One region of the Arthrobacter sp. C152 genome, then DNA from elsewhere that is predicted to be linked to it. Evidence: riboswitches for the same ligand, from Rfam matches in the RefSeq annotation. Region 1 holds a riboswitch; the other holds the start of a gene.
The links. A riboswitch is a leader RNA that binds a small molecule or an ion and turns the genes downstream of it on or off. The one in region 1 is predicted to bind glycine.
Positions count from the first base shown of each region.

Region 2: linked by a shared signal. The riboswitch ahead of gcvP (aminomethyl-transferring glycine dehydrogenase) and the one ahead of gcvP (aminomethyl-transferring glycine dehydrogenase) in region 1 are both predicted to bind glycine.

Region 1 covers NZ_JBTZSU010000041.1:630-16,053, reverse strand. The annotation lists gene araB (ribulokinase) at 59-1,813, shown strand; gene ACYSM9_RS19215 (L-ribulose-5-phosphate 4-epimerase) at 1,810-2,511, shown strand; gene araA (L-arabinose isomerase) at 2,544-4,064, shown strand; gene ACYSM9_RS19205 (LacI family DNA-binding transcriptional regulator) at 4,146-5,159, shown strand; gene ACYSM9_RS19200 (hypothetical protein) at 5,251-5,442, shown strand; gene ACYSM9_RS19195 (DUF4193 domain-containing protein) at 5,544-5,846, shown strand; gene ACYSM9_RS19190 (AMIN-like domain-containing (lipo)protein) at 6,021-6,569, shown strand; gene ACYSM9_RS19185 (APC family permease) at 6,646-8,202, opposite strand; gene ACYSM9_RS19180 (Dps family protein) at 8,428-8,907, shown strand; partial or broken gene ACYSM9_RS19175 (MFS transporter) at 8,977-10,541, opposite strand; gene ACYSM9_RS19170 (TetR/AcrR family transcriptional regulator) at 10,618-11,154, shown strand; glycine riboswitch at 11,252-11,349, shown strand; gene gcvP (aminomethyl-transferring glycine dehydrogenase) at 11,541-14,387, shown strand; gene gcvT (glycine cleavage system aminomethyltransferase GcvT) at 14,398-15,424, shown strand, end outside.
Region 2 covers NZ_JBTZSU010000047.1:995-16,418, reverse strand. The annotation lists gene ACYSM9_RS20050 (AzlC family ABC transporter permease) at 1-152, opposite strand, end outside; gene ACYSM9_RS20045 (DoxX family protein) at 149-667, opposite strand; gene ACYSM9_RS20040 (CoA transferase) at 717-2,114, opposite strand; gene ACYSM9_RS20035 (glycerophosphodiester phosphodiesterase) at 2,122-3,021, opposite strand; gene ACYSM9_RS20030 (DUF445 domain-containing protein) at 3,071-4,432, shown strand; gene ACYSM9_RS20025 (HNH endonuclease signature motif containing protein) at 4,819-6,294, shown strand; gene ACYSM9_RS20020 (LamB/YcsF family protein) at 6,314-7,063, opposite strand; gene ACYSM9_RS20015 (hypothetical protein) at 7,082-7,864, opposite strand; gene cycA (D-serine/D-alanine/glycine transporter) at 8,052-9,638, opposite strand; glycine riboswitch at 9,689-9,785, opposite strand; glycine riboswitch at 9,786-9,884, opposite strand; glycine riboswitch at 10,148-10,247, shown strand; gene gcvP (aminomethyl-transferring glycine dehydrogenase) at 10,403-13,255, shown strand; gene gcvT (glycine cleavage system aminomethyltransferase GcvT) at 13,266-14,399, shown strand; gene gcvH (glycine cleavage system protein GcvH) at 14,434-14,817, shown strand; gene glyA (serine hydroxymethyltransferase) at 14,814-15,424, shown strand, end outside.

The DNA of each region.
Region 1 (15,424 bases):
TCGACTGACCCCTACAGATCCCGGTAATGAGGCCGATGCCTCCCGGATGGAGGCAACCATGCCAGAGACTTTGTTCACTTCCAGCAGCCCCGGCTCCCGCGGGGACCACTGCGTCATAGGCGTGGACTACGGCACCCTGTCGGGCCGGGCGGTGGTGGTGCGCGTCCGCGACGGCCAGGAACTTGGCAGCGCGGTCCACGTGTACCCGCATGCAGTGGTGACCGATGCCCTGCCAAAGGATACGGCGGGCGACGACGGCGCGCGGCTTCCGGGGGACTGGGCCCTGCAGGTGCCCAATGACTACCGCGAGGTCCTGCGCCACGCCGTACCCGCCGCGGTGGCTGACGCCGGCATCGACCCTGCCGCCGTCGTCGGGATTGCCACGGACTTCACCGCCTGCACCATGGTGCCGGTCAAGGCCGATGGAACGCCGCTGAACGAACTTCCCGGCTATGCCAACCGCCCACACGCCTACGTCAAACTCTGGCGGCATCACGCCGCGCAGGGGCAGGCAGACCGGATCAACCGGCTCGCCGCTGAACGGGGTGAAGACTGGCTTCCGCGGTACGGGGGCCTGATCTCCTCCGAGTGGGAGTTCGCCAAGGGGCTGCAGCTGCTGGAAGAGGACCCGGAGGCCTACGCGGCCATGGACCACTGGGTGGAGGCGGCCGACTGGATCGTCTGGCAGCTGTGCGGCCGCTACGTCCGCAACGCCTGCACCGCCGGATACAAGGGCATCTACCAGGACGGCCGCTACCCGTCGGAGGACTTCCTGGCCGCCCTGAACCCGGATTTCAAGGATTTTGTCAGCGCCAAGCTGGAGCACACCATCGGGCGGCTCGGAGACGCTGCCGGCACCCTGACCGCCGAGGCGGCAGCATGGACGGGCCTGCCCGAGGGCATCGCTGTGGCTGTGGGTAACGTTGATGCCCATGTCACGGCGCCGGCCGCGAAGGCAGTGGACTCCGGCCAGCTGGTGGCCATCATGGGGACTTCCACCTGCCACGTCATGAACGGCACCGAACTGCGTGAAGTGCCCGGGATGTGCGGGGCGGTGGACGGCGGCATCGTGCCCGGCCTGTGGGGCTATGAGGCCGGCCAGTCGGGAGTGGGTGACATCTTCGGCTGGTTCACCAAGCATGGCGTCCCGCCCGAATACCACCAGGCTGCCAAGGATGCGGGGCTGGGAATCCACGAGTACCTCACCGAACTGGCCTCGCGGCAGGCCATCGGTGAGCACGGCCTGATCGCGCTCGACTGGCACTCGGGCAACCGCTCGGTCCTGGTGGACCACGAACTCTCCGGGACCGTGGTGGGCCAGACCCTGGCCACCCGGCCGGAGGACACCTACCGTGCCCTGCTGGAAGCCACGGCCTTCGGCACCCGGACCATCGTGGATGCGTTCCGCGACGCCGGTGTCCCCGTCAAGGAATTCATCGTGGCCGGCGGCCTGCTCAAGAACAAGCTCCTGATGCAGATCTACGCGGACGCCACCGGGCTGCAGCTGTCCACCATCGGCTCGGAACAGGGGCCGGCGCTGGGCTCGGCCATCCACGCCGCCGTCGCCGCGGGCGAATATGCCGACATCCGCGAGGCCGCCGCAGCCATGGGCGCCGAACCCGGCGAGGTGTACACCCCCATCCCGGCAAACGTTGCCGCCTACGAGGAGCTCTTCCAGGAATACAAGGCGCTGCACGACTACTTCGGCCGGGGCGGCAATGACGTGATGCACCGGCTCAAGGCCATCCAGCGCAGGGCCGCGGCGGGAACGGCGCCGTTGCCCTCCGAGGCCGCCGTGGAGGTGCCGGCATGAGCACCGGAACGGCAATCCTTGATACCATCGCGCGGGTCCGCGAGGAAGTGTGCGCCCTGCATGCGGAGTTGATGCGCTATGAGCTGGTGGTCTGGACCGCGGGCAACGTCTCGGCCCGTGTCCCTGGCACGGACCTCATGGTCATCAAGCCCTCCGGCGTCTCGTACCAGGACCTGCTCCCCGGGCAGATGGTGGTGACGGATCTGTATGGGGTCCCGGTCCCGGGAAACAACGATGGCGACTGGGGCAATCCTCAGTTGTCGCCGTCGTCGGACACCGCGGCGCACGCCTACGTGTACCGGCACATGCCCGAGGTGGGCGGGGTGGTGCACACGCATTCCACGTACGCCACCGCCTGGGCTGCCCGGGGCGAGGCCATCCCGTGCGTGCTGACCATGATGGGCGATGAATTCGGCGGGGAGATTCCGGTGGGCCCCTTCGCGCTGATCGGCGACGACTCGATCGGCCACGGCATTGTCGAGACCCTGAAGAACTCCCATTCCCCGGCCGTGCTGATGCAGAACCACGGCCCCTTCACCATCGGCAAGGACGCCCGGTCCGCCGTGAAGGCCGCCGTGATGTGCGAGGAAGTGGCCCGCACCGTGCACATTTCCCGGCAACTCGGCGAACCCGTGCCCATCGACCAGGACCACATCGATTCGCTCTACGCCCGCTACCAGAACGTCTACGGCCAATAGTCGCCGGGACCCAAAACTTTCCAGGAGAACCCATGAGCACACCAGCAAGCACCTCCCTCGACGGCTACGAGGTCTGGTTCCTCACCGGCAGCCAGCACCTCTACGGCGAGGACGTCCTGAAGCAGGTGGCCGCCCAGTCCCAGGAGATCGCCAACCAGCTCAACGCCGCATCCGCCGTGCCCGTCAGGATTGTGTGGAAGCCGGTCCTGACCGATTCCGATGCCATCCGCCGCACCGCCCTGGAGGCCAACTCGGACGATTCGGTCATCGGCGTCACCGCATGGATGCACACCTTCAGCCCGGCCAAGATGTGGATCTCGGGCCTGGACCTGCTCCGCAAGCCGCTGCTGCACCTGCACACGCAGGCCAACCGCGACCTGCCCTGGGCAGACATCGACTTCGACTTCATGAACCTCAACCAGGCCGCGCACGGCGACCGCGAATTCGGGTACATCCAGTCCCGCCTGGGCATCGCCCGGAAGACCGTCGTCGGGCACGTCTCCAACCCCGAGGTGGCACGCCAGGTGGGTTCGTGGCAGCGCGCCGCCGCCGGCTGGGCCGCCGTCCGCACCCTTAAGCTGACGCGTTTCGGCGACAACATGCGCAACGTGGCCGTCACCGAAGGCGACAAGACCGAGGCCGAGCTGCGCTTCGGCGTCGCGGTCAACACCTGGTCCGTGAACGAACTCGCCGACGCCGTCCACGGCGCTGCAGAGCACGACGTCGACGCCCTGGTAGCCGAGTACGAGGACCTTTACGACGTGGTGCCGGAGCTCCGCGCAGGCGCGGCCCGGCACGATTCGCTGCGGTACGGGGCCCGGATCGAACTGGGCCTGCGGTCCTTCCTCGAAGCCAACGGCTCCGCCGCGTTCACCACCTCCTTCGAGGACCTCGGCGCGCTCCGCCAGCTCCCCGGCCTGGCCGTGCAGCGGCTCATGGCCGCCGGGTACGGGTTCGGTGCTGAGGGTGACTGGAAGACCGCCATCCTGGTCCGCGCCGCGAAGGTGATGGGCGCCGGCCTGCCCGGGGGTGCGTCGCTGATGGAGGACTACACCTACCACCTGGAGCCGGGGTCCGAGAAGATCCTCGGCGCGCACATGCTGGAGGTCTGCCCCTCCCTGACGGCCACGAAGCCGCGCCTGGAAATCCACCCGCTGGGCATCGGCGGGAAGGAAGACCCGGTCCGCCTGGTGTTCGACGCTGATGCCTCCCCGGGCGTCGTCGTCGCCCTCTCCGACATGCGGGACCGCTTCCGCCTGGTGGCCAACGCCGTCGACGTGGTCCCCCTCGACCATCCGCTGCCCAACCTCCCCGTCGCCCGGGCCCTGTGGCAGCCCAAACCCGACTTCGCCACCTCCGCCGCCGCCTGGCTCACCGCCGGCGCCGCCCACCACACCGTGCTCTCCACCCAGGTGGGCATGGACGTGTTCGAGGACTTCGCCGAGATCGCCAAAACCGAACTGCTCACCATCGACGAGGACACCTCCATCCGCCAGTTCAAAAAGGACCTGAACTGGAACGCGGCCTACTACCGGCTCGCCGGCGGACTGTGAGTCCCTGGCACGGCCGCCGAATCCGTGGCGCGGCCGCCGTCGTTGCCCCGGCGTGCGGCCGCCGTCACGGACAATAGCCTCATGACACAAAGTAAGCCGCCGCGGCTGCCGAGGCTCGAGGACGTGGCGGACCTGGCCGGCGTCTCGCACCAGACCGTCTCGCGGGTGGTCAACAACCACCCCAACGTGAGCAAGGCGACGCGGGAGAAAGTGGAAGCCGCGATTGCCGAGCTCGGATACCGCCGCAACACCGCGGCCCGGAGCCTGGTGACCCGGCGCTCGCAGACCATCGGCGTGCTGGGCAACGAGCTTTCGCAGTACGGGCCGGCCAACACGCTGCTGGGCGTGGAGCAGGCGGCACGCGACGCCGGATACTTCGTCAGCATTGCCGCGCTGCGGGAGGTCAACCGGGAAACCATCCTTGATGCCGTCCGGCATTTCCTGGACCAGTCGGTGGACGGGATCGTGGTGATCGTTCCGCACACCGGAACGCTGGCTGCCCTGGCAGAGCTGCCCATCGGGGTTCCCGTGGTGGTGGTGGGCTCGGACGGGAACGAGGCCGTGGGCGGTGTCCGGGTGGACCAGCGCCGCGGCGCCGAACTGGCGGTCCAGCATTTGATCGGGCAGGGGCACCGCCGGATCGGGCATATCGCCGGGCCGCAGGACTGGATCGACGCCGTGGCCCGCGCCGAGGGATGGAGGTCAACGCTGGGCGCCGCCGGGCTGGACGCGGACATCGTTGTCGAGGGGGACTGGAGCGCCGGCAGCGGCTACGACATCGGGCGGCAGATGGCAGCCGGCCCCCGGGCCACGGCGCTCTTCGTGGCGAACGACCAGATGGCCATGGGGGTGCTGCGCGCCTTCACGGAGGCCGGCATCAAGGTGCCGCAGGATATGTCCGTGGTGGGCTTTGACGACCAGCCCGAGGCCGCCTACTTCAGCCCGCCCCTGACCACCGTCCGGCAGGACTTCGAAGAGCTGGGCCGGCGGTGCATGGACATCATGCTCACGGCGCTCAACGGCGCGGACGGGCCGCGGACCCTGGTGGTGGAACCGGAACTCGTCCTGCGCAGCAGCACCGCTGCCCCCGCCTGATCAGTGTCCTGAGCAATGGCCCTTTGCAGGGTTAATCTGCGCGAGACCGCCGTGAAACGAAGCCACAACAATGGCTGCGTAGGTTTCTGGCATGACGCCAACCCTTCCAGCCCGGCTCCGCTGCTGGCTCGTGCAGACCTTCACCTACGACTCCGGGGAACAGGCCGCGGACGCCATGGCGGATGCCACCCGCTGGGGCTGGCTGCCTGCGCTGAGCGGCGTGGCCGTGGGAGCCGATCTTGCCCGGGAAAAGTACACGGAAACCCTGCCCGGCGGCAGCTGATTGTCTGATGGGGCACACTATTGCCTTAGTACCGGGATCATGCCCTAAACTGCCTTGAAGTGCCTGAAATGGCGCTGTGCGGCAACGAAAGTGAACAGGCAATGGCTACCGATTACGATGCTCCCCGCAAGCAGGAAGAAGAGTCCCCGTCGGACTCCCTGGAGGCCCTCCAGGCGTCCCGGAGCGGCAACGCACAGACCGCGGTCATCGACGTCGACGAGAACGACACCGCCGAAGGCATCGACCTGCCCGGTGCCGATCTTTCCAACGAGGAACTTACCGTCATCGTGGTTCCCGAACAGTCTGACGAGTTCACCTGTTCGTCATGCTTCCTGGTCCGCCACCGCTCCCAGGTTGCCCGTGAAAAGGACGGCTTGAAGTACTGCCGCGAGTGTGAAGGCTAGGACCTTCCCCCTTTGCCCGGCGCCGGCCATCCCAAGGGGTGGCCGGCGCTTTTTCGTCCCGTGCCGCCGTCGTTATCGAGTGGTGCGCGCCGTTACCGAAACAGCCCTCGTTTCCGGTGCCGGCGGCTCCTACGCTTAAACCGTCCGATCGCTTCATTCCTGGGTGGCGCCGTCATGAAAAAGATCCCGGTTTGGTTCGCAGCCGTCCTCCTGGCCCTCGGGCTGGGAATCCTGGCCCCGGGGCCAGCCTCGGCGGCCACCCCCTACTGCGGACTTTCGTGGGGATCGCTCGCCAAGTCCGGCCAGGACACCGGCACGGCGCAGGTGACGAACGTCCGGACGGGCCAGCACTACTGCTTTGACCGGTTGGTGGTGGACCTCAACGGCCCCGCCGTCGCCTACACCGTGCAGTATGTTCCGCGGATCGCGCAGGAAGGCTCGGGCGCGCCCATCCCGGTACGGGGCGGAGCGCGCCTGCGCATCAGCGTCACGGCACCCTCCTACGACCAGAACGGCAACCCGACGTACAGCCCTGCGGACAGGAACGAACTGAGCAACGTCTCCGGCTACCAGACGTTCCGCCAGGTGGTCTCGGCAGGAAGTTTCGAGGGGTATACCAGCCTGGGCCTGGGGGTCCGGGCCCGCCTTCCGTTCCGGGTCTTCACCCTGGCCGGCCCGGGCGCCGGCTCGCGCCTGGTCATCGACGTCGCCCATTACTGGTGACGGAACCGCCGTCGTCAACGAAAAGGTGACGTGCCCCCGGTTGGGGGCACGGCACCTTTGATGCGCCGGCGGCACGCTACTCCGGGACCACCAGGGCGGGCGTGTCCTTCCTGAGCGTTTCGCCGCGGAAGAAGCCGGGGTGCGTGCGGGAGGTGACAAGCATGACGACGGCCCCCAGGGCCAGGATGCCGACGCCCAGGATGAACACCAGGCCCACGCCGAAGACCTCGGAACCGCTGCCGAATTCAGGGGCGAGGCTGTCCACGGCGGTCTGGGCGAACACCACGAACAGGCCCACGCCGCCCACCACCGGGCATACCAGCCGGAACACGAAGTGGCGCAGGCTGTTGAACAGGCTGTGGCGGAAGTACCAGGTGCACGCCAGCGCGGTCAGTCCGTAGTAGAAGCAGATCATCAGGCCCAGGGCCAGGATGGTGTCGTTGAGGACGTTCTCGCTGACCACGTGCATGACCGCGTAGAACCCCGCGGACAGGACGCCCGCCGCGATGGTGGCGAAGCCCGGCGTCGAGAACTTCCTGCTGACCCGGCTGAACGGTTCGGGCAGCGCACCGTAGTGGGCCATGGCCAGCAGGCTCCGGGAGGGCGACATGAAAGTGGACTGCAGGGACGCCGCGGAGCTGGAAAGGACGGCCAGGGACATCAGGATGGCGAACGGGCCCATGATGGGCGACGCCAGGGCGGTGAAGATGTTCTCGTGGTTTTCGGCGTTGTTCAGGCCGTTGCCGGTATCGCCGACGCCGGCGAACATCATGGTGGCGATGCTGACCAGCAGGTAGATGGCCAGGACGATCACGGCCGTCAGGGTGCCCGCCACGCCGGCGGTCTTCTTGCCGTTGGCGGTTTCCTCGTTGACGGTCAGGCACACGTCCCAGCCCCAGTACACGAAGATCGACAGGGAGATTCCCGCGGCCACCTGGCCGAACGTCTCGATTTTGGTGACGTCGAACCAGTCCCAGCTGAACGGGATGGCCGTCTCCGAGGTGGACCAGTTGGCAAAGGCCATGGCCACGAACAGGCCCAGGACCAGCAGCTGGAAGCCGACCAGGCTGTACTGCACCAGTTTGGTGGTGTGCAGCCCGCGGTAGCTGACCCAGACGGCCAGCGCCACGAAGACGAAGCAGGTGAGGACGTTCAGCGCCTTGTTGTCGGCCAGGTCCGCCAGTTCGGGTGAGCCGGCGAGCTGGGACAGGAAGAGGTAGAAGAAGTCGACGGCGACGCCGGCGAGGTTGGACAGCACGATGATGTTGGCCGCCAGCAGGCCCCAGCCGCCCATCCAGCCGACCCAGGGGCCGAAGGCCTTGGTCACCCAGGTGAAGGTGGTGCCGCTGTCCGGGGAGTCGGCGTTGAGCTCCCGGTAGGCGAGCGAGACCAGGATCATGGGGATGAACCCGATCAGGAAGATGACGGGGAGCTGGAGTCCGGCTTCATTGACGGTGGGTCCGAGGGCGCTGGTGAGGGTGTAGGCGGGGGCGATGGTGGAAATGCCCAGGACGACGACGGCGAGGAGGCCGAGCTGGCCGCCCTTGAGCCCCTTGGCACTGACGCCGTCCGCGGAAGGGGCGTGGGCGTGCGGACCGGGCTTGGCCGTACTGGTGCGGATTGTCTCTGTCATGGCACCACTTTCTGGAAGGCTGTGAGACGGAGGTCACTATATGAATGGCGTTCATTTAGTATGGGGCTGCCGCCGCCCGGATGCAAGATGAAATATGAATCACATTCTTTTATGACTGCCCTACTGCGCATTAGTAAGCTCACTGAGAAATTTCGACACCCGCCCTGCCGCGCCGCTGTCCCCGGCTGGTAGCGTCGGCAGCACTGGACCAATCGAGGAGGATGCATGAAAGCTTCACCGACACTGACCAACAACCTTCAGGCCGTGCTGGCGGACCTGATCGAGCTGCACGTCCAGGGCAAGCAGGCGCACTGGAACATCGTGGGCACCAACTTCCGCGACCTCCACCTGCAGCTCGACGAGATCGTCGACGCCGCCCGCCAGTTCGCCGATGACACGGCCGAACGGATGCGTGCGCTGCACGCCCTTCCGGACGGCCGCAGCTCCACCGTTGCCGAATCCACCAGCCTCGCCCAGTTCCCGGAAGGGCTGATCAGCACCAAGGACGCCATCGAGCGGATTGTTGCCGCCCTCGAAGCTGCCGTCGGCACCATGCGCAAGGTCCATGACGAAGTGGACGAGGAGGATCCCACCTCCGCCGACCTCCTGCACGAGTTCATCGCCCGGCTGGAGCAGTTCGCCTGGATGGTACAGGCCGAAAACATGAAGCCCACGGCCAGCGTCACCACCGCGGACTCCAAGTAGTCCCGGGAGGCGTCCGGTACCGGAGCAACCCTCCGGCGCCGGACGCCCTTTTGCTGCCCACGGCTGGCGTCAGTGGGCTTTCGGGACCTTTCGAAGCACGACGGCGGCAAGGAGCGCCGCCGCCGCCATCAGGACCAGCCCGATGGCCGCAGTGACATGGACCCCCGAATCGAAGGCCGCGGCGGAAGCGTCGCGCAGTGCGGCCGCCAAGGGAGCGGGCAGCGACGCTGCCGCATCCATGGCCCCGGCCAGCGTTTCGCCCGCGTTATGCAATACGCGGCCCGGCAGCAGGCCGTCCACGCCCGCCGGCATCCGCAGATGCTGCTGGTAGGAGGCGGTCAGGATGGATCCCAGTACCGCCGTTCCCAGCAGCGAGCCCACCTCGTAACCTGTTTCCGAAATGGCGGCCGCAGCCCCCGACTTTTCCGGCGGTGCGGAGCCAAGGATCAGGTCGTTGGAGATGGTTTCCGCCGTCCCCACGCCCAGCGCCAGGACCAGCAGCGCCGCGAGCAGCACTGACGGGCCGCCGCGGTGGTTCCCGAAAGCCACCAGGCTGTAGCCCACGGCGCTGAAGGCGAGCCCCGCGGCCACCACGAAGCCCGGCCGGACCCTCCGGACCAGCGGTACCACCACCAGGCCGGCCGCCATGGTTGCCGCCAGTGCCGGAATCATGGCGATCCCCGCGGCCGACGGCGTCATTTCTTCCAGCAGCTGGAGGTGCTGGGCAAGGAACAGGATGAACCCGTTGAAGGAAAACAGCGCCAGGATGTTGGCGCTGATGGCCATGCTGAACACCCTGTTCCGGAACAGGGACATGTCCAGCAGAGGGTGCTTGAGTCCGTGCTGCCGGCGGACGAACACCACGCCCATCGCCACGCCGAAGGCGATGCCGGCCACGCCTCCCGGGCCGGGTGCCTGCGTCGCCACCTCCTTGATGCCATAAACGCCGGGAACCATGGCCAGCATCGAAAGCAGGACACTGGGGATGTCCACCGCGCCGGGTGCGGGATCCCGTGATTCCGGAATAAAGGCCCGTCCGAAGGCGAGCAGGGGGATCATGAGGGGCACGGCAGCCAGGAAAACGGCACCCCACCAAAACTGCTCCACCAGCCAGCCGCCGAAAATCGGCCCCAGGGCCGCGCCGCCGGAAAACCCCGCCGCCCAGACGGCGACCGCAAGCCTCCGGCGGTTGGGTTCCGGGAAGATGTTGCGGATCAGCGACAACGTGGACGGCATCAGCATGGCCCCGAAGAAACCCATTGCTCCCCGCCCGGCAATCAGCCACTCGGCACTGGGGGCGAAGGCTGCCGCCGCCGACAGGACGGCGAAGCCTGTGCTGCCGATGGTCAGCAGCCGCCGCCTGCCGATCCGGTCGCCCAGGCTGCCCATCGATACCAGCAGCCCGGCCAGCACCAGGGGGTAGATGTCCACGATCCACAGCAGCTGGACCCCGACGGCTCGAGGGCGCGGGTGATCGCGGGCAGGGCGAAGGTCAGGGCGGTGTTGTCCACGGCCACCAGCAGCACCGGGAACATCAGCAGTGCCAGGGCCAGCCAATCGCGGGCCGGTGTCGGTGTTGGTGTGGCGGCGGAGTCCACCCGCCGGGGTGTAAAAGGCTGGAGGGGAGCGGTCATGTAATAACTATACCGTCCAGACGGTATAGTTTCGATTTTTCCGGAATTCCCGGCCGCGGAAGGCATGATGGGAGGCATGCCCCGGAAGCCAGTAGCCCGCGACGCGGTCCTTGACGCCTTTGAGTCCCTCCTGATTGAGGTGGGGGAGCGCGCGGCCACGCTGGACGCGGTTGCCCGGAAGGCGGGCGTCTCCAAGGGCGGGCTGCTGTACCACTTCCCCAGCAAGGAAGCGCTGATCGACGTGCTGCTGGACAGGCTGGAGGTCCTGGCCGGGGCCGATGCCGACGCCATGGCCGAGGCGCCGGAAGGCGCTGCCGCCTACTTCATCCGGTCCTCGGTGTGGGCGGATACGCCGCTGGACCGCGCCATTGTTGCCGCCACCCGGCTTGCCGAGGTTGCGCACGAAGAGACGCGGCGGCGGTTCGCCGCGATCCAGCGGCGGTGGCTCGACGAAATCGCCGCCGACGTGGGGCCGGCCCTGGCCAAGGCCGTGCTGTACATGGGCGACGGTTTGTACTTCAACGCCATGCTCTCCGTAGGCCCCGTTCCCGAAGGCGGCGCGGCTGCGGACGTGGACCAGCTGCTGGCCGCCCTGGAGCGGCTCCGCAGGTAGCATCGGCCATTTGCCGGGAAGGGTTGGAGCGTAGGACAATTAACCGCTGTGGGAGTTGTCCCGGACTGCCCCCACGCACATCCAAATGAATAGCCTTTGATCTGCGGCGGGAGAGTTCTGCCGGAAGTACAAGCAGGCGCCGTAGGAGCAAATCCTCCCCAGGAATCTCGCAGGCCCATGTACCGCCGCGGCGAGGCACCTCTGGAAAGTAGCAGGCAGCGGTTCGTGCCCCCAACGCGGGCAGTGCGGCGCTGTTGTGTTCACCGACGGTGCAAGCGGGTCCTGTGTGGCAGGCCCCGCGGAAACTCTCAGGTCCAATACAGAGCGGGGAGGAACCCGAATCGCTGTGGCGTACCCTGCGCCGCCTGAGTATATGGAGTTCCTTCGTGTCGGTTAGTTCAGCCTCCACCACCTTCGTAGACCGCCATATCGGCGCGCGCCGCCAAGCCGACGTCGAGACCATGCTCAAGGCAGTTGGCTATGACAGTGTCGACTCCCTGGTCGACACCGCCGTTCCCAATGTCATCCGGCAGGAAACTGCGCTCCGCCTGCAGGACGCCCTCAGCGAAGTCGAGGTCCTCACCGAGCTGCGGAAGCTCGCCGGCAAGAACAAGACCGCCGTGCAGTTGATCGGCCAGGGCTACTACGACACTGTGACCCCGCCGGTGATCCGCCGCAACATCCTGGAAGCCCCGGCCTGGTACACCGCTTACACCCCGTACCAGCCCGAGATCTCCCAGGGCCGGCTTGAGGCGCTGCTGAACTTCCAGACCATGGTGCAGGACCTGGTGGGCCTGCCGATTGCCAACGCCTCGCTGCTCGATGAAGCCACGGCGGTGGCCGAGGCCGTGCTGCTGATGCGCAGGTCCAACAAGGCCAAGCCCGCCGCCGACGGAAAGACCGTCCTGGACATCGACGTGCTGCCGCAGACCATCGCGATCGTCCAGGGCCGCGCCGAGGCGCTCGGCTTCGAGGTGGAAGTCGCGGACCTGTCCCAGGGCCTGCCCGACGGCGACATCAATGGCATCGTCCTGCAGCAGCCCGGCGCCTCCGGCCGGGTATGGGACCAGGCCGCCGTCATTGCCGCTGCAAAGGAGCGCGGGGCCCTGGTGACCGTTGCCGCCGACCTCCTGGCGCTGACCCTGATCACCCCTCCGGGCGAGCAGGGCGCGGACATCGCCGTCGGCTCCGCCCAGCGGTTCGGTGTGCCGCTGTTCTTCGGCGGCCCTCACGCCGCCTACATGGCTGTCCGCAAGGGCCTGGAGCGTTCGCTGCCCGGCCGCCTGGTGGGCGTCTCCAAGGACGACGCCGGCGTCCCGGCCTACCGGCTGGCCCTGCAGACCCGCGAGCAGCACATCCGCCGCGAGAAGGCCACGTCCAACATCTGCACCGCCCAGGCGCTGCTGGCCATCGTTGCGTCCATGTACGCCGTGTACCACGGCCCGGACGGACTCAAGGCGATCGCCGAGACCGCCCACGGCCACGCCCGCACCCTGGCAGCCTCGCTTGCCGCGGCAGGCATCGACGTCGTCCACCGGAGCTTCTTCGACACCCTGACGGTCCGGGTCCCCGGCCGCGCCGCAGGACTGGTGGCCGACGCCGAGGCGCGCGGCATCAACCTGCGCCCCATTGACGCCGACACCGTGGGCATCTCGGTGGATGAAACCACGACGACGGCCATCGTCGCCGCAGTCGCCGGCATCTTTGGCGCCAGCGTCGCCGAGGGCGACGGCTTCGCGCTGGAGGCCGCCGTCGAGCGTTCCTCCGACTACCTGCAACACCCCGTCTTCAACACGCACCGGTCCGAAACGCAGCTGCTGCGCTACATCCGCAAGCTGTCGGACCGGGACCTGGCGCTGGACCGGACCATGATCCCGCTGGGCTCGTGCACCATGAAGCTGAACGCCACCGCCGAGATGGAGGCCATCTCCTGGCCCGAATTCGCCTCCATCCACCCCTTCGCGCCGGACTCCCAGACCGCGGGCTGGCGGGAACTCATCGCCGACCTGGAAGCTGACCTGACCGCCATCACCGGCTACGACCAGGTGTCCATCCAGCCCAACGCCGGATCACAGGGCGAACTCGCCGGCCTGCTGGCCATCCGCGGCTACCACCACTCCCGCGGCGACCAGCAGCGCAACGTCTGCCTGATCCCGGCCTCGGCCCACGGCACCAACGCCGCCTCCGCCGTGCTCGCGGGCATGAAGGTCGTCGTCGTGGCCACCGCCGCCGACGGCACCATCGACCACGACGACCTCGAAGCCAAGATCGAGGCGAACAGGGACGTGCTGTCCTGCATCATGATCACCTACCCCTCCACCCACGGCGTCTACGACGGCGACGTCCGCGAAGTCTGCGACGCAATCCACGCCGCCGGTGGCCAGGTCTACATCGACGGGGCGAACCTGAATGCGCTGGTGGGGCTGGCGCAGCCGGGCAAGTTCGGCGGCGACGTCTCGCACCTGAACCTGCATAAGACCTTCTGCATCCCGCACGGCGGCGGCGGACCCGGCGTCGGCCCCGTTGCGGCCAAGGCGCACCTGGCGCCGTTCATGCCGGGAGACGCGAACAAAGCTGCCCATGAGGAGGGACATGGTGTAGCCATTTCAGCGTCCCGGTTCGGGTCCGCCGGCGTGCTGCCCATCTCCTGGGCCTATGTGAAGCTGATGGGCGGTGAAGGCCTGACCGAGGCCACCAAGTCCGCGCTGCTCGCCGCCAACTACGTCGCCTCCCGGCTGAACGAGTTCTACCCGGTCCTCTACACCGGTGAGGGCGGGCTGGTGGCGCACGAGTGCATCCTGGACCTGCGCGCCCTGACCGCGAAGACCGGTGTCACGGCCGAGGACGTGGCCAAGCGCCTGATCGACTTCGGCTTCCACGCCCCCACCCTGGCGTTCCCCGTTGCGGGGACCTTGATGGTGGAGCCGACGGAGTCCGAGGACCTGGCCGAGATCGACCGCTTCATCGACGCCATGGTCACCATCCGTAAGGAGATCGACCAGGTGGCCAACGGTGACTTTGCCGTTGCCGACTCACCGCTGCGCCGCGCACCCCACACGGCGGCCGCCGTCGTCAGCTCCGACTGGGACCGCGCCTACCCGCGGGAACAGGCCGCCTTCCCGGCCCACCACAAGCAGGACAAGTACTTCCCGCCCGTGGGACGCATCGACGGCGCCGCCGGCGACCGCAACCTGGTCTGCTCCTGCCCGCCGCTTTCCGAGTTCGAGAACTAAAAGGATCCCCATGACTGAGAACTACACTGCCCTCTACGAGCAGCATAAAAAGGCCGGCGCCTCCTTCACCGACTTCGGTGGCTGGCAGATGCCCCTCAAGTACAGTTCCGAACTGGCTGAACACCACGCCGTCCGCAAGGCGGCCGGGCTGTTCGACCTCTCCCACATGGGCGAAGTCTGGGTGGCCGGCCCTGAAGCCGCCGCCTTCCTGGACTACGCCCTGGTAGGCAAGATCTCCGCCATGGCCGTAGGCAAGGCCAAATACTCGCTGATCTGCAACGCCGACGGCGGCATCATCGACGACCTCATCACCTACCGCCGCCCCGCCGCTGACGATGGTACCGACGTCTTCCTGGTGGTTCCCAACGCCGGCAACGCCGCCGTCGTCGCCGCTGCCCTGCAGGACCGGGCCGCCGGGTTCGACGTCACGGTGGAGGATGTCTCTGCCGCCACGTCCCTGATCGCCGTCCAGGGCCCCAAAGCCCAGGAACTCCTGCTCCGGCTGGTTCCAGCGGCCCGGCACGCGGACGTCACCGGCCTCAAGTACTACGCCGCCGTGGAGGTTCCCTTCCTGGTCAACGGCGCGGGCCTGGAACTCCTGCTGGCGCGCACCGGGTACACGGGCGAGGACGGCTTCGAAATCTTCGTGTCCAACCAGGACGCGGCCGCGCTGTGGCAGGCTTTCATTGCGATCGCGGACGAAGGGGAACTGACCCCCGCCGGGCTCGCTGCCCGCGACTCGCTCCGCCTTGAGGCCGGCATGCCGCTCTACGGCAACGAACTCTCGCTGCAGGGTGATCCGTTTACCGCCGGGCTGGGCGCCGTCGTCGCCCTGTCCAAGGAAGGCGACTTCGTGGGCAAGACTGCACTGGCGGCCAGGAAGGACGCCGGCGCCGGCAGCACCACGGGACGGCGACTCGTCGGGCTCAAAGGCCAGGGCCGCCGCGCCGGCCGTGCCCACTACCCGGTCCTCAAGGATGGTGCCACGGTTGGCGAGGTGACCTCGGGCCAGCCCTCGCCCACCCTCGGCTACCCGA
Region 2 (15,424 bases), on a different contig from region 1:
CCGCCGCTGAACAGGAGCAGGCTCAAGGCCATGGTCTGCCAGATGCTCAGGCCCGACGTTACCGACAGCGCGCCGAAGGACACCCCGTACAGTCCGGTAGCGATGCTGATGGAGATCCCCACCCGGACCGCCGGTGAAGCCAGCAGCTTCACGGCCGGACCATTCGACGCCGCCCGGGCAGTCCCGGCTTCCGCAGGCTCCAGGCCCACAGGACGAGCGGCGCCTGCAGGGGAAGCCGCGCGGTGTGGATCTTCCGCTGCCGGGGCGTGCCGTCGGGACCGTAGGCCCGGCGGAGGGCGTCCAGGTGCCCTGCCAGGAAGACGGTGAACATCCCGGCGAGTGCCGTGGCTGCCATCTTCCGGGTTGGCGGGAGGAGGATTCCGACGGCGGCAGCCAGTTCGAGCAGGCCGGTGACGGCGATCCATTCCTCGCGGGAGAGGACGGCCAGGGGGTGCCGGCCGCCGCCGGGCTGGGGGACGCTGGCCCGGGGGCGGCTGGCCCGGGGGACGCTGGCCGCGGCGGAGTCCTCGCGGCAAAGGTAGCCGGGCACCACGTCACGGTAGAACATCGGGTCACGGAAGTGCTTGTTGGCGCTGGCCAGCAGGAGGGCTCCCATGGCTGCGGCGGACAGGCTTTGTACGGCAGGTCCGGACCGGGGATAAGGCATGGAACCACTCAACCACAGCCACTGCGCGGCGCCCTACACCAGCGCCCGTTCAGGTCCAGGCGAGGCGCGAGCTTCCGTAGGGCGGCGGTGCAGAGGCGTAGTCCAGGGTCCGGCCGGACACGAGCAGTGGCGGCGGAACGTAGCGGAGCTGCCCGTAGGAGCTTTCGATGGTCCGGTAGCCGGGCGCAGGAAGCTTCGCGGGAGCCGCTGTGTTGGGTGCGGGGATATCCGGTGCCAGGGAGAAGAGTTCCTCGGCGGTGCGTGCAAGCGACAGGCGTGCCGCCCCTCCCCTGCCTGTTTGCCGTCGTTCAGCCAGCAGGAGCACCGCTGCCGCCGCCACGCCGTACCCTGTGGCGTGGTCCAACGCCTGGACCGGCAGGGCACCCGGGCGCCAGCCGCCGTCGTCATCCTCCGTGCCATAGAGGTGGGCGATTCCACTGGCTGCCTGGACGATGCTGTCGAAACCGCGCAGGCCGCTCCACGGGCCCGCCCATCCCCAGCTGTCGAGGGTGACCACCACCAGCCGCGGGTGCGTAGCGGGCAGTTCCAAGGGGTTGAGCCCGAAGCGGTCCAGGGCCGCCGGCCGGTAGCCGGTGACCACGACGTCGGCGTCCGCCAGCAGCTCCCGGAGGCGATTCCGGTTCGCGGGAGATCCGAGGTCGGCCTCCGCGCTGCGTTTGCCGAAGGCCGTGTCCACGAACTGGTCCACGATTTCGGGCAGCGCCGGCGGGTCGATCCGCAGTACGTCGGCACCCAGCGCCGCCAGCAGCCGGGTGGCTACCGGTCCCGCGATAACGCGTGTCAGGTCGAGGACCCGCAAGCCCTCCAAAGGCAGGTCCGGGCTGCCGCCGGCCCCCGCTGCGCCCTCCGCTGCATGCCCTGCTGCGGCTTCGGCTTCAGCGGCTGCGGCTGCTGGGGCGGCTGCGGCTGCGAAGTCCCGCAGTCCCCATCCCGGTGTCCCGCCGCCGTCGCGGGCTACCCAGGGGCCGGCGGCCGCAGCCTTGCCCATGTCCGAGGAGAGCCACTCGCTGCGGGTCCTGACAGCTGCGGCGATCCCGCCTTCGCCCTGGATGGCGGCTTCGGCTTCCAGGGACGTCATCGTCCCAAGGGCCGCCTCCGCCCCTGCCGGGGTGGTGGCGCCGAGGGCGCGGAGCAGCCGCTTCTCGTGGTGGGGATAATTGGCGTGCAGCCTGATCCAGCCGTCGCCGGTGCGGCGGAAGCCCGACAGGGGCGCGAAGCCTTGCGGGGCGCGCCCGCCGATCCGCAGGTGGCCAAAGGAGTCGAAAGCGGCGGCCATCAGGGCCGGCGTCGTACTGAACCGGCCCGGCGAGCCGGTGTACAGGTTCAGGGCCCCGGCGGCGGCTCCCACGGACTCCAACCCCAGCCCTTCGACGTCCAGTGGGCCGCCCCACCACCGGCGCGGGGACGCTGCATCGGCGGCGCGCATCCGGAGGCTACTTCCCGTGGGGTGCTGCCAGCCGGAGCAGGTCCAGGACCCGTCCGGGCACGTTGGTGGTGATCTCCTGGATGCCCAGGTCCCGGCACAGGTCCACGTCCGCCTCGGCGTCCACGGTCCATACCCGGAAGCGGCGGCCGGATTCCAGCCAGCGCCGGACGGTGTGCGGGCGTTCCCGCACGTAGTCGATGCCCGGCCCGGCCATTCCCACCAAGCCGTCATCAAGGATCTGCTCGCCCTCCAGCTGTGCGGCCTTCATCAGGTTGGCGATCGCACCACCGGTAATCGGCCCCACGCCCAGGCCGCCGCGGATCTCATGGATGGTGATGTCGTCCACGAGCTGGCAGATGTACCGGGGAGGGACGGACTGGAGCAGGTGCCGGACGGAGTCCGGGCTGAAGCTCATGAAGGTGACGGCCACGTTGTCCAGCGTGGAGCTTTCGGCGTCCCAGCCCTCGCTCCGGAGCACCTCAAGCACCCGGTCTTCGAGTTTGAGCTGGTAGGGGCTGGGGTGCTTGAGTTCGATCGCGAGCCGCACCGGCCGGCCCGCCCCGCGCAGGATGTCCAGCAGTTCGGGCAGGGTGAGGAACTGTTCGGACCGCGCCCCGTATTCCTCCGGGATGCGCACGCCCTTCCAGGAGGAAAAGTCCAGCTGGCGCAGTTCATGCAAGGTCCGGTCGGCCACCGGCCCGGTCCCGTCCGAGGTCCGGTCCAGGTTGGCGTCATGGAGCAGGACCACGTGCTGGTCACGGGTCAGGTGGACGTCGCACTCCACGCCGTCCGCGCCGTCCGCCAGCGCCTGCAGGTAGGCCGCGCGGGTGTGTTCGGCGAAGGCGCCGCTTGCGCCGCGGTGGGCGAAAACCAGCGGCCGCCGCGGCACTGACTCGTCAGTTGTCATGGACACACGGTAGCCGACCGGGCCCCGCCGCCGGGGCTAGGCTTGGCACATGCAGGTGAACTCTGAGGCAACAACTGAGCCAACGACGCAGGAGCCACACACCCGGCCCGCACCGTCCGCCGCGCGGGGCAGCAAGGCGAGGGCCGCCGTCGTACGCCAGCCCCTTGGCGCCGGAGACGCCGAAAAGGCGGCAGCGCTGCGGAAAATGAAGCTCGTGGCGCTGGGCCTGCTGGTCGCCATGGCCGTGATTTTTGTCGTTGCCTTCGCACTGCAGAAGGACTATCCGTGGCTGCAGTACGTGCGCGCGGCGGCCGAAGGCGGCATGGTGGGCGCGCTGGCCGACTGGTTCGCTGTGACCGCATTGTTCAAATACCCCATGGGCATCAAGATCCCGCACACCGCCATCATCCCGCGCCGCAAGGACCAGATCGGCGCCTCGCTGGGCGAATTCGTGGAAACCAACTTCCTCTCCGAGCAGGTGGTGCAGGACAAGCTGGCCAGCGTCAACATCGCACGCCGGGCCGGACTTTGGCTGGCCGGGCCCGGCGGTGCGGAGCGCGTCGCCAAGGAGGGTGCCGCCGTCATCCGCGGCGCCTTCACGGTGCTCAACGACGACGACGTCCAGGCGGTCATCGAGGGAATGGTCCGCAAGCACCTGCTCACCCCGCCGTGGGGGCCGCCAGTGGGCAGGCTGGCGGAGCGGATCTTCCACGACGGGCACCACCACACGTTGGTGGACCTGCTGGTGGACCGGGCGGCCGACTGGGTGGACGACAACCACCAGACCGTCACGCGCCTCGTGTCGGACCGCTCCCCCACCTGGGTTCCGCAGTTCGTGGACGGGCTGGTGGGGGACAAGGTCTACATCGAGATCCTCAAATTCGTCCGCGCCGTGCAGGCCGATCCCAACCACCAGGTGCGCCAATCGATCGACAAGTACCTCAATGACCTGGCCCGCGACCTGCAGCACGATCCGGCCATGATTGCCCGCGCGGAAGTCATCAAGGCGCAGGTGCTGGGTGATCCCGAGGTGCGCGAGCTGGCCTCCCGGACGTGGGGGACGGTGAAGAACGCGCTGCTCGGCGCGGTGGACGACCCCCACAGCGAACTCACCATCAAGTTCAAGGCGGCGGTGCGCGACTTCGGCTCGCGGCTGGTGGACGACCCCGAACTGGCCGGGAAGGTCAACTCCTGGATCGCCGACGCCGCCGGGTACCTCGTGCGGACCTACCGCTCGGACATCGCGGGGGTCATCACGGACACCGTGGCGCGATGGGATGCCGAGGAAACCTCGCAAAAGATCGAACTCCAGGTGGGCAAGGACCTGCAGTTCATCCGCATCAACGGCACCGTGGTGGGGTCCCTGGCCGGGCTCGCGATCTTCACGGTGGCGCAGCTGATTTTCGGGTGATCTTTGCGGTTTTCGACGCGGATAGTTGTTGACGACGCGCAGGTTCCTTGTCGCTCCGCGTATTTGGGGTGGGGTAAGGAGCCTGCGCAGCGGAATTGCGCACGACGGCGGCAGCCGGCTTGGCCTGTCGAGGCACCTTTGGGCTGAGGTTGTGATGGCGGTCAGCGCCCGCCGGCTTGAATGTCAGTGGTCCGTTGGATGATGTTCGTATGGGAATCAGCGGCGGTTCAGTGAGCGGTGCAGGGGCGGCGATGGAGGGTGTTCGTGCCTCTGTTGCTGCCCTTGATGCGCTGTTCCTGGAGGAAGCTGCGCTTGCTTCCGCTGATAGTGCTGGTGCTGATGCTGGTTCTGCCTCTGGTGCTTCTGGTCACGGTGCTGGGGTGGATGTGCTGCAGCGGCAGTACGAAATCCGGCTGGAACGGCTGGCCGGGTACTCGAAGCTGGAGGCCATGATTGCCGCCGCGAAAGCACAGGACGCTGCCGAATCCATCCGCATCCAGCAGGCCATGACCCCACCGGACGCGTCCGTGCCGGAACGCACCTACGCCGGAATGTCCGCGGTCGAGGAGATCGCCGGGGTCCTCACCATCACCTCCGCGGCCGCGGGTGCTTTCGTCCACCAGGCGCAGCAGGTCTGTTCGCTGCCGCCGGTCATGGACGCTTTGGCTGCCGGGGCGGTGTCGTGGCAGCACGCAAAAGTCATCGTCGATGAAACCGAAGGCCTCAGCCCCGCCGGGGCGGCGTCCCTGGTGGCGCACTTCTTCGACCCCGCCGCCCCCAACCCCGCCCGCGGCGCGGCGCCGGGTGAGCTGGTGCCGTCACGGTTCCGGGCCAAGGCCCGTGGGTGGCGGGAACGGCACCACCCCGAATCCATCGAGGAACGCCACACCAAAAGCGCCGCGGACCGGCGGATGGAATACCGCCCGGACAAAGACGGCATGGCCTGGATCTCACTCCACCTCCCCGGGGTCACCGCCTCGGCGATCTGGAACCGCACCACCGCCATCGCCCGCGGCCTCCAAGGCCCCGACGAGCCCCGCACCCTCACCCAGCTCCGCCCCGACATCGCCGCCAGCCTGCTGCTCAGCGCCGGAACCACCAGCGCCGGAACCACCAGCTCCGGAACCACCAGCGCTGGCGGCACCGGCTCCGGCGAGGGCAGTTCCCCGCACCCAGGAACCACGGCCCCTGGCCAGGTCCCCATCCCAAAGGCTGATGTCCTGGTGATGGTTCCGGTGTTCTCCGCCCTCGGCGTCACCGACGAACCCGCCATCCTCGACGGCCACGGACCGATCCCCGCCTCCATGGCCCGCAAACTCCTCGCCGACGGCGCCGATTCGTTCTACCGGGTCCTCGTCGACCCCCGCGACGGGGCACCCCTGGAGATCGGGCGGAAGAGCTACCGGCTCCCGGAGACGATCAAACGCTGGATCAGGATGCGGGACAGCAAGTGCACCTTCCCCGGCTGCAGCAACCGCACCGCCGACAACGACACAGACCACCTTCAGGCCTGGCAACACGACGGCACCACCGGCGTTTCCAACCTGGGACAACTCTGCCCGAAACACCACCGCCTCAAGCACAGCACCGGCTGGACCCCCACCCCCGCCACCATCAACGAACCACCCGGCTGGACCTCACCCACCGGCCGCCACTACCCAGCCGAACAACACGACCCCGAACCACCCCACTGGCCTTATTGGATGATGTTCGCCGCCGGCCCGGGTGAAGATGCCAGCCCCGGGGACGTCCCGCAGTGGGAGCCGGACGACGACACCCTCATCGACTCCGGCGACTTGTCACCCGACGACCCGCTCTGGGCGGAATTCTTCACAAAGCCATTTGCCTTGTTGACGTGTTAGCTCTGGAACTGCAGACGCGCTAGGCGAAGGACTCCAGCTCCACGCCCGCAGCTTCCAGTCCCGCGCGCACGCGGGCGGCCATCTCGACGGCGGCAGGAGTACCGCCTGACAAATACAGGGAGTCAGGCCGGACCTGCAGCACAGTCCCGTCAGCGGCCACCACTTCGCCTTTGGTGGCAAGGCGCACGGCCCGCTCAACCACGGCATCGGCGTCGGTCAGCAGCGCGCCGTCCTCCGTCCGCGGAACCAGGCTGCCGTCGGCGCGGTAGGCGCGGCCCGGGAAGGCCTCGACGAACACCGGGTGCCCGGCGTCCCTGGCCTGCTTCAGCAACTCCGAGCCGGGGAAGCCAAGAATGGGCAGGCCCGGGTCGTAGGCGCCCACCGCAGCCACCACGGCGGAGGCCTGGTCGGCGTCGTGCAGGAGGCTGTCGTACAAGGCGCCGTGGGGCCTGACGTAGTCCACGGAGGCGCCGACGGCGTGGGCAACCCCGTCGAGCGCGCCCAGTTGGTACAGCACATCGCCGAACAACTCATCGAAGCTGACGTCCATGGCGCGGAGCCCAAAGCCGGCCAGGTCGGGGTACCCCAGGTGCGCGCCCACGGTGACGTCCAGTTCGTAGGCCGCCCGGCAGCTGTCCAGCATCGTGACCGGATCTCCTGCGTGGAAGCCGCAGGCCACGTTGGCGCTGGTGACCAGCGGAAACATGACGGCGTCGCCGCCCATGGTCCAGGAACCGAATGCTTGGCCAAGGTCAGCGTTGAGATCCACGTGAAGTGCCTTCCAGCGTCAGGGTGTCAGCGCCGGATTGTCCGTCGCCGCGGCCGCTGTAAGCTCGCCGGGAATCGTGTCCGGCATTGGTCCAAACGCCTCCCGGGCGTTCGCTGCCACTGCGCGGCCCATCACGAGGTTACCTGCTCCGCCCACCACGGCGCCGATGCCGAAGGGCAGGGCGCGGCCGAACAGCGCAGTGCCCTGCCGTTTGAGGAGGTTCTTCAGGAAGGCGTGCTGGATCCTCTTGCGCACGCTGCCGAATCCCGGGAGCGAGGACTTGGTCAGCATGTTTCCCCAGACGTCCGTGGGCCTGGCCCCGCCTGCCGCCTGCCCGCTGAGCGTTCCCAGCAGTGCAGTCCCTTCCTCGCCCAACATGATGGCCATGACCATGGTGCCGGCCTTCTCGGGGTTGGTGAGGCGGATGCCGTGCAGTTCGGCCAGGGAGGTGGCGTAGAGCGCCGTTGCTTCCAGGAAGCCGACCGTTGCGGCCGCGGAAAGCCCCAGCGATGCCACGGTTCCCACCCCGGGGACGACGGCGGTCGCGCCCACCAGGGCGCCTCCGCCGGCGACGGCGCGCAGATAGTCCCGCTCGGCGAAGTCGGCCAGCTGCGCCGCGGTGGCCCGCGGGTGCTTCTTCTGCAGCCTCCGGATGTAGGCAACCACGAGGGGCCGCTGGATCTGCACCGCCTTCAGGAGCATGTTGTGGACGCCGGGCTTGGGTTTGCCGTCGGCATCAAACATCGCGCTGTGGGCGGTTTCCTGTGCGATTCGTACTGCGGGATTGCTGCGCCTGGCCATGGTCACCTTCATTCAAATCGACCTGCAGCGGGGTGGCTGCCGTGCCTTTCCATCCTAAGTGGAGAAACACTAAGCATGCTGAACTTTCGGGTCCGCAGCTGCGGGCGGCGGGTTGCGGCGGCAGGACGCGGTACCCGAACCTCCGCGCCTGTGCTGCAACCCGCCGTCGGGCATTACCGTCCGGCCTCTACTTCCTTGCGGTCGCCTGAACCTCGCGCTCCGCCGCGCTGGAGTCCTGGCCGGTGCGACCGGCAGCAGCCTCGTCAGCCCGGAGCTCAGCCCGGAAGACCTCGTAGCGGGCCAGGTGGGCGGGCCGGCGGCGCAGGACAGCCCAGGCCACGCCGAGGATCAGGAACCAGGCCGGCGTCACCAGGAGGGCCACCAAAGTATCCGGCTGCGTGGTCAGGGTCCACAGGACGAAGGCGAAGAAGGCGAACACAGCCCAGACTGCGGGAATGCCGCCGGGCATCTTGAAGGCCGACGCAGCGTGGAGCTGCGGGCGGCGCCGGCGGAAGGAAATGTAGCTGGCGAGGATGATCGACCAGACAAAAATGAAGCAGACGGCGGAGACGGTGGTCACCATGTCGAAGGCCTTGCCGACGTCCTGGCCCGCGTACATGAGGACGACGCCGGAGAGCAGCAGCACGCAGGAAAGGAACAGCGCGTTGCGGGGCACCTTCCTCGTGGACAGGCGGCTGAAGATGCTGGGCGCGTCGCCCTCCTGGGCGAGGCCGAAGACCATGCGGGAGGTGGAGTAGATGCCCGAGTTGGCCGAGGACATCGCCGAGGTGAGGACCACCAGGTTGACCACCGTGGCGGCCGCGCCCAGCCCGGCGAGGGAGAACATGCCGATGAACGGGCTGTGGCCGGCGGCGAACTGGGTCCACGGGGTGACGGCCATGAGGACGACCAGGGCGCCGACGTAGAACAGCAGCACGCGGACGGGGATGGCGTTGATGGCCCGGGGCAGGGTCCGCTCCGGGTTCTTGGCCTCGGCGGCGGTGGTGCCCACCAGCTCAATGCCGACGAAGGCGAACACGGCGATCTGGAAGCCGGCCACGAAGCCCATGAACCCGTTCGGGAAGAATCCGCCGTGGCTCCAAAGATTGGTGAAGCTGGCGGTGCCGGCATCGCTCTGGAAGCCGGTGAAGATCATGAAGAGGCCAACGATGATCAGCGCGGCGATGGCAACGATCTTGATGAGGGCGAACCAGAACTCGGTCTCGCCGAAGGCCTTCACCGTGGCGAGGTTCAGCACGAGCAGGATGGCCACGGTGGCGAGCCCCGGGATCCAGAGCGGCAGGCTGGGCCAGAGCTCCCGCGAGTAGCCGGCGATGGCAATGACGTCGGCAATGCCGGTGATCACCCAGCAGAACCAGTAGGTCCAGCCGGTGAAGAAGCCGGCCCACGGGCCCAGGAGGTCGGCGGCAAAGTCACTGAACGACTTGTAGTTCAGGTTGCTCAGCAGCAGCTCGCCCATGGCCCGCATGACGAAGAACAGCATGAAGCCGATGATCATGTACACGAAGATCACGGACGGGCCGGCGGCGGAGATGGTCTTGCCGGAGCCCATGAACAGGCCGGTGCCGATGGCACCGCCGATGGCGATGAGCTGGATGTGCCGGTTGGTGAGCTGCCGCTCAAGGTGCGGAGGTTCGCTGCGGGCCGCGCTGCCCGCGGCAGAGTTGCGCGCTGGTGCGCCGTTGGACGGTTGACCGTTGCCCGGTTCGCCGTTGGACGGTTCGCCGTTGGATGTCGGGGGATGAATCGCCATAAGGAACTCCATCGATAAAGCGGCATTTTTGGTACCGCAAAAGTTGGGTTCCTCCCCGCTCTGTAATGGACCTGAGAGTTTCCGCAGCTTTGGGCTGCTTGCACCGCCGGTGAGCCAGGAAGGGGCCTGGCTGCTTTCCAGAGTTGCCTGTCCGCGGCGGTACGTGGGCCTGAGAGTTTCCTGGGGAGGGTTTGCTCCTACGGCGCCTGCTAAATGTACCTGGCAGGGCTCTCCCGCCGCAGGTCAGAGGCTTTTCAATTGGTGGTAGTGGTCAGCGGCCGCACCCTTCCGGGGCAACGCTGGCCCGGGCTGCTCCGAATAGGCTGAGCCAGCCGGGCACGGTGCTGATCACCGGACCAAGTGTGGTGCGCGTCACGATCGAATGTCAAACCCCGCCTCCCGCCGACGGCCCGCCGCGGGCGTTCGCCGGCCACTTGGCGCCCCGATTTGTTTTCGCTTCAACAAACCTGTACCGTGTGAGCCGAATCACCCACAGTTGAATAGCCTTTCGAGCTGTGACGGGAGAGTCCTCCCGGCATCCACCGGGCAGGCGCCGTAGGAGCAAATCCTCCCCAGGAATCTCTCAGGCCCACGTACCGTCACGGCGAGGCAACTCTGGAAAGCAACCGGGCTTCGCCCCGGTTCACCGACGGTGCAAGCGCACCCTGGCAGCAGGGCACGCGGAATCTCTCAGGTCCAATACAGAGCGGGGAGGAACCCACCCCACGCCGTGCCACTCCGGCCGGCCAGACCTGGAGTTCCTCATGACGATTCAATCCGTTTCAACATCATTCGTTGACCGCCATATCGGCGCGCGCCGCCAGGCCGACATCGACACCATGCTCAAGGCCGTGGGCTACGACAGCGTTGACGGGCTCGTTGACGTGGCGGTCCCGGCATCCATCCGGCAGGAGACCGCCCTTCGCCTGCAGGACGCGCTGAGCGAGGTCGAGGTCCTCGCGGAGCTGCGCCGGTTGGCTGCCAGGAACAAGACCGCGGTCCAGATGATCGGCCAGGGCTACTACGACACAGTGACCCCGCCGGTGATCCGCCGCAACATCCTGGAAGCCCCGGCCTGGTACACCGCCTACACCCCGTACCAGCCCGAGATCTCACAGGGCCGGCTTGAGGCCCTGCTGAACTTCCAGACCATGGTCCAGGACCTGACCGCCCTCCCAGTCGCCAACGCCTCGCTCCTCGATGAAGCCACCGCCGTTGCCGAAGCAGTGCTGCTGATGCGCCGGGCCAACAAGAATAAAGACGCCAGGGACGGCAAGACCGTACTCGACGCCGACTGCCTCCCCCAGACCGTCGCGATCGTGCAGGGCCGCGCCGAAGCCCTGGGCTTTGAAGTCCAGGTCGCAGATCTCTCCCAGGGCCTGCCCGAGGGCCCCATCAACGGCATCGTCCTGCAGCAGCCCGGCGTCTCCGGCCGGGTATGGGACCAGGCCCCCGTCATTGCCGAAGCCAAGGACCGCGGCGCCCTCGTTACCGTGGCCGCGGACCTGCTGGCCCTCACCCTGATCACCCCTCCGGGCGAGCAAGGGGCGGACATCGCCGTCGGCTCCACCCAGCGTTTTGGCGTGCCGTTGTTCTTTGGGGGACCGCACGCCGCCTACATGGCCGTCCAGAAGGGGATGGAACGCACCCTCCCGGGCCGGCTTGTCGGCGTCTCCAAGGACAACGCCGGCGTCCCCGCCTACCGGCTGGCGCTGCAGACCCGCGAGCAGCACATCCGCCGTGAAAAGGCCACCTCCAACATCTGCACCGCCCAGGCGCTGCTGGCCATCGTGTCCTCCTTTTACGCCGTTTACCACGGCCCCGACGGTCTGAAAGCCATCGCCGAAACCGTCCACCACAAGGCAAGGGTCCTGGCCACCGCCCTCACGGCCATGGGCCGGGAACTTGCCACGGACTCGTTCTTCGACACCCTCACTGTGCGGGTGCCGGGCAAGGCCGCCAAGGTCATCAACGCTGCGGAAGCGCGCGGCATCAACCTGCGCTTCATCGACCAGGACACTGTGGGCGTCTCTATTGATGAGACGACGACGGCGGCCACGCTCTCCGCCGTCGCCGTCGCCTTTGGTGCCGGTCCGGTAGGCGACGCCCAGGGCTTCGAACTGCCCGGAACCGTGCTCCGCACCTCGAGCTACCTGCAGCACCCGGTGTTCAACACGCACCGGTCCGAAACGCAGCTGCTGCGCTATATCCGCAAGCTGTCGGACCGGGACCTGGCGCTGGACCGGACCATGATCCCGCTGGGCTCGTGCACCATGAAGCTGAACGCCACCGCCGAGATGGAGGCCATCTCCTGGCCGGAGTTCGCCTCGATCCACCCCTTCGCGCCGGACTCCCAGACGGCCGGGTGGCGTGAGCTGATTTCCGGGCTGGAAGCGGACCTGGCCGAGATCACCGGGTATGACCAGGTGTCCATCCAGCCCAACGCCGGGTCCCAGGGCGAACTCGCCGGGCTGCTGGCGATCCGCGGCTACCACCATTCCCGCGGCGAGCAGCAGCGCAACGTCTGCCTGATTCCTGCCTCGGCCCACGGCACGAACGCCGCCTCCGCGGTGCTGGCCGGCATGAAGGTCGTGGTGGTCGCCACCGCGGCGGACGGCACGATCGACCACGACGACCTCGAAGCCAAGATCGAGGCCAACAGGGACGTGCTGTCCTGCATCATGATCACTTACCCCTCCACCCACGGCGTCTACGACGGCGACGTCCGCGAGGTCTGCGACGCCGTCCATGCCGCCGGTGGCCAGGTGTACGTGGACGGGGCGAACCTGAACGCCCTCGTCGGCCTGGCGCAGCCGGGCAAGTTCGGCGGCGACGTGTCCCACCTGAACCTGCACAAGACCTTCTGCATCCCGCACGGCGGCGGCGGACCGGGCGTCGGCCCGGTCGCGGCCAAGGCGCACCTGGCACCCTTCATGCCCGGCGACGCCGCCAAGGCCGCCCATGAGGAGGGACACGGCGTAGCCATTTCAGCGTCCCGTTTCGGTTCGGCGGGTGTGCTGCCCATCTCCTGGGCCTATGTGAAGCTGATGGGCGGCGAGGGCCTGACCGAGGCCACCAAGTCCGCGCTGCTGGCGGCCAACTATGTCGCCTCCCGGCTGAACGAGTTCTACCCGGTCCTCTACACCGGTGAGGGCGGGCTGGTGGCGCACGAGTGCATCCTGGACCTGCGCGCCCTGACCGCGAAGACCGGTGTCACGGCCGAGGACGTGGCCAAGCGCCTGATCGACTTCGGCTTCCACGCCCCCACCCTGGCGTTCCCCGTTGCAGGGACCTTGATGGTGGAGCCCACCGAGTCCGAGGACCTGGCCGAGATCGACCGCTTCATCGACGCAATGATCACCATCCACGCCGAGATCGAGCAGGTGGCCGCCGGAGACTTCTCCCTGGAGGCATCCCCGGTGCGCAACGCACCCCACACGGCGGCCGCCGTCGTCAGCTCCGACTGGGACCGCGCCTACTCCCGCGAGCAGGCCGTCTTCCCCGTCGCGTCGCTGCGGCAGGACAAGTACTTCCCGCCCGTGGGACGCATCGACGGCGCCGCCGGCGACCGCAACCTGGTCTGCTCCTGCCCGCCGCTTTCCGAGTTCGAGAACTAAAAGGATCCCCATGACTGAGAACTACACTGCCCTCTACGAGCAGCATAAAAAGGCCGGCGCCTCCTTCACCGACTTCGGTGGCTGGCAGATGCCCCTGAAGTACAGCTCAGAGCTGGCCGAACACCACGCCGTGCGCAACGCCGCAGGCCTGTTCGACCTCTCCCACATGGGCGAAGTCTGGGTCACCGGCCCCGACGCCGGCGCCTTCCTGGACTACGCGCTGGCCGGCAAGCTGTCCGCCATCGCCGTGGGCAAGGCCAAGTACTCGCTGATCTGCGACACCGACGGCGGCATCATCGATGACCTGATCACCTACCGGCGGGCGGACGACACGTTCCTCGTGGTCCCCAACGCCGGCAACGCGAAGGTGGTGGCCCGGAAACTCCTGGAGCGCGCCGCGAACTTCGACGTCACCGTGCAGGACGCGTCTGCCGAGACGTCCCTGATCGCAGTCCAGGGGCCGGCCGCCGAGGCAATCCTGCTGCAGCTGGTTCCCGCCGGCCAGCACGCCCTGGTCACGGGACTGAAGTACTACGCCGCCGTGGAGGTGGGCATCAGCTTCGGCGGAGCCCTCCGGAACCTGCTCGTGGCCCGCACCGGCTACACCGGCGAGGACGGCTTCGAGATCTACGTCGGCAACCTCGAGGCACCCGCGTTGTGGGAAGCACTGCTCGCTGCCGGTGAAGGCTCCGGCCTGGTTCCCGCAGGCCTCGCCTCCCGCGACTCGCTCCGCCTTGAAGCCGGGATGCCGCTCTACGGCAATGAGCTGTCCCGCCAGGGCAACCCCTACGCCGCCGGGTTGGGCCCCGTTGTCGCACTGTCCAAGGAAGGCGACTTCGTGGGCAAGGCGGCCTTGGCCGACCTCAAGGCCGCCGGCGTCGGAGCCACCGTGGGCCAGAAGCTCGTTGGCCTCAAGGGAAACGGCCGCCGTGCCGCCCGCGCCCACTACGCGGTCCTCAAGGACGGCACGCTTGTCGGCGAGGTGACCTCGGGCCAGCCCTCCCCCAGCCTCGGCTACCCGGTGGCGATGGCCTACGTCGACGTCGAACACGCCACCCCCGGCACCGTCCTGGCTGTGGACCTGCGCGGCAAGCCCGAACGCTTCGAAGTCGTTTCGCTCCCGTTCTACAAGCGCCAAAAATAGACCCCCGGTTTTCATAAGCAAAGGAAGATAACCAATGAGCAAAGTCGTAGCTGAACTGAAGTACTCCGCCGAGCACGAGTGGGTTGCCGCCGATGGGTCCGGCCCCGCGGGCATCGGCATTTCCGCCGTCGCCGCCGACGCGCTGGGCGACATCGTCTACGTTGACCTGCCCGAGGTTGGCTCCACCGTGACGGCCGGCGAGACCTGCGGCGAGGTGGAATCCACCAAGTCGGTCTCCGACCTGTACGCACCTGTCACCGGTGAGGTCACCGAGATCAACGACGGCGTGGTCTCCGATCCGGCCCTGATCAACAGCGACCCCTACGGCGCCGGCTGGCTGTTCAAGGTGGCCGTCACCGAAGAAGGCCCGCTCATGTCCGCCGAGGAATACGCCGCAGCGAACGGCGGCGAACTGTGAGCGCCGCGGCCGCAGGCACCGGCACAGTAGCTGCCTTCGAGCAGGTCACCTCCCCCAGCCTGAACGCCGATTTGTCGGCACTGGACCCGGAAATCGCCGCGAAGATCGACGACGAGCTGGGCCGCCAGCGCGACGGCCTGGAAATGATCGCCTCCGAGAACCACACCGCCGCGGCCGTCATGCAGGCGCAGGGCTCCGTGCTGACCAACAAGTACGCCGAGGGCTACCCCGGAAAGCGGTACTACGGCGGCTGCGAGCACGTGGACGTCATCGAGCAGCTGGCCATCGACCGGGTCAAGGCCCTGTTCGGCGCCGGATACGCGAACGTGCAGCCGCACTCCGGCGCGCAGGCGAACGCCTCGGTGATGCACGCGCTGATCAAGCCGGGCGACACCATCATGGGCCTGAACCTGGCCCACGGCGGCCACCTGACCCACGGCATGCGGATCAACTTCTCCGGCAAGCTGTACAACGTGGTTCCGTACCAGGTGCGCGAGGACACCCACACCGTCGACATGGCCGAGGTGGAGCGCCTGGCGCAGGAGCACAAGCCACAGCTGATCGTGGCCGGCTGGTCCGCCTACGCCCGGCAGCTGGACTTCGCGGA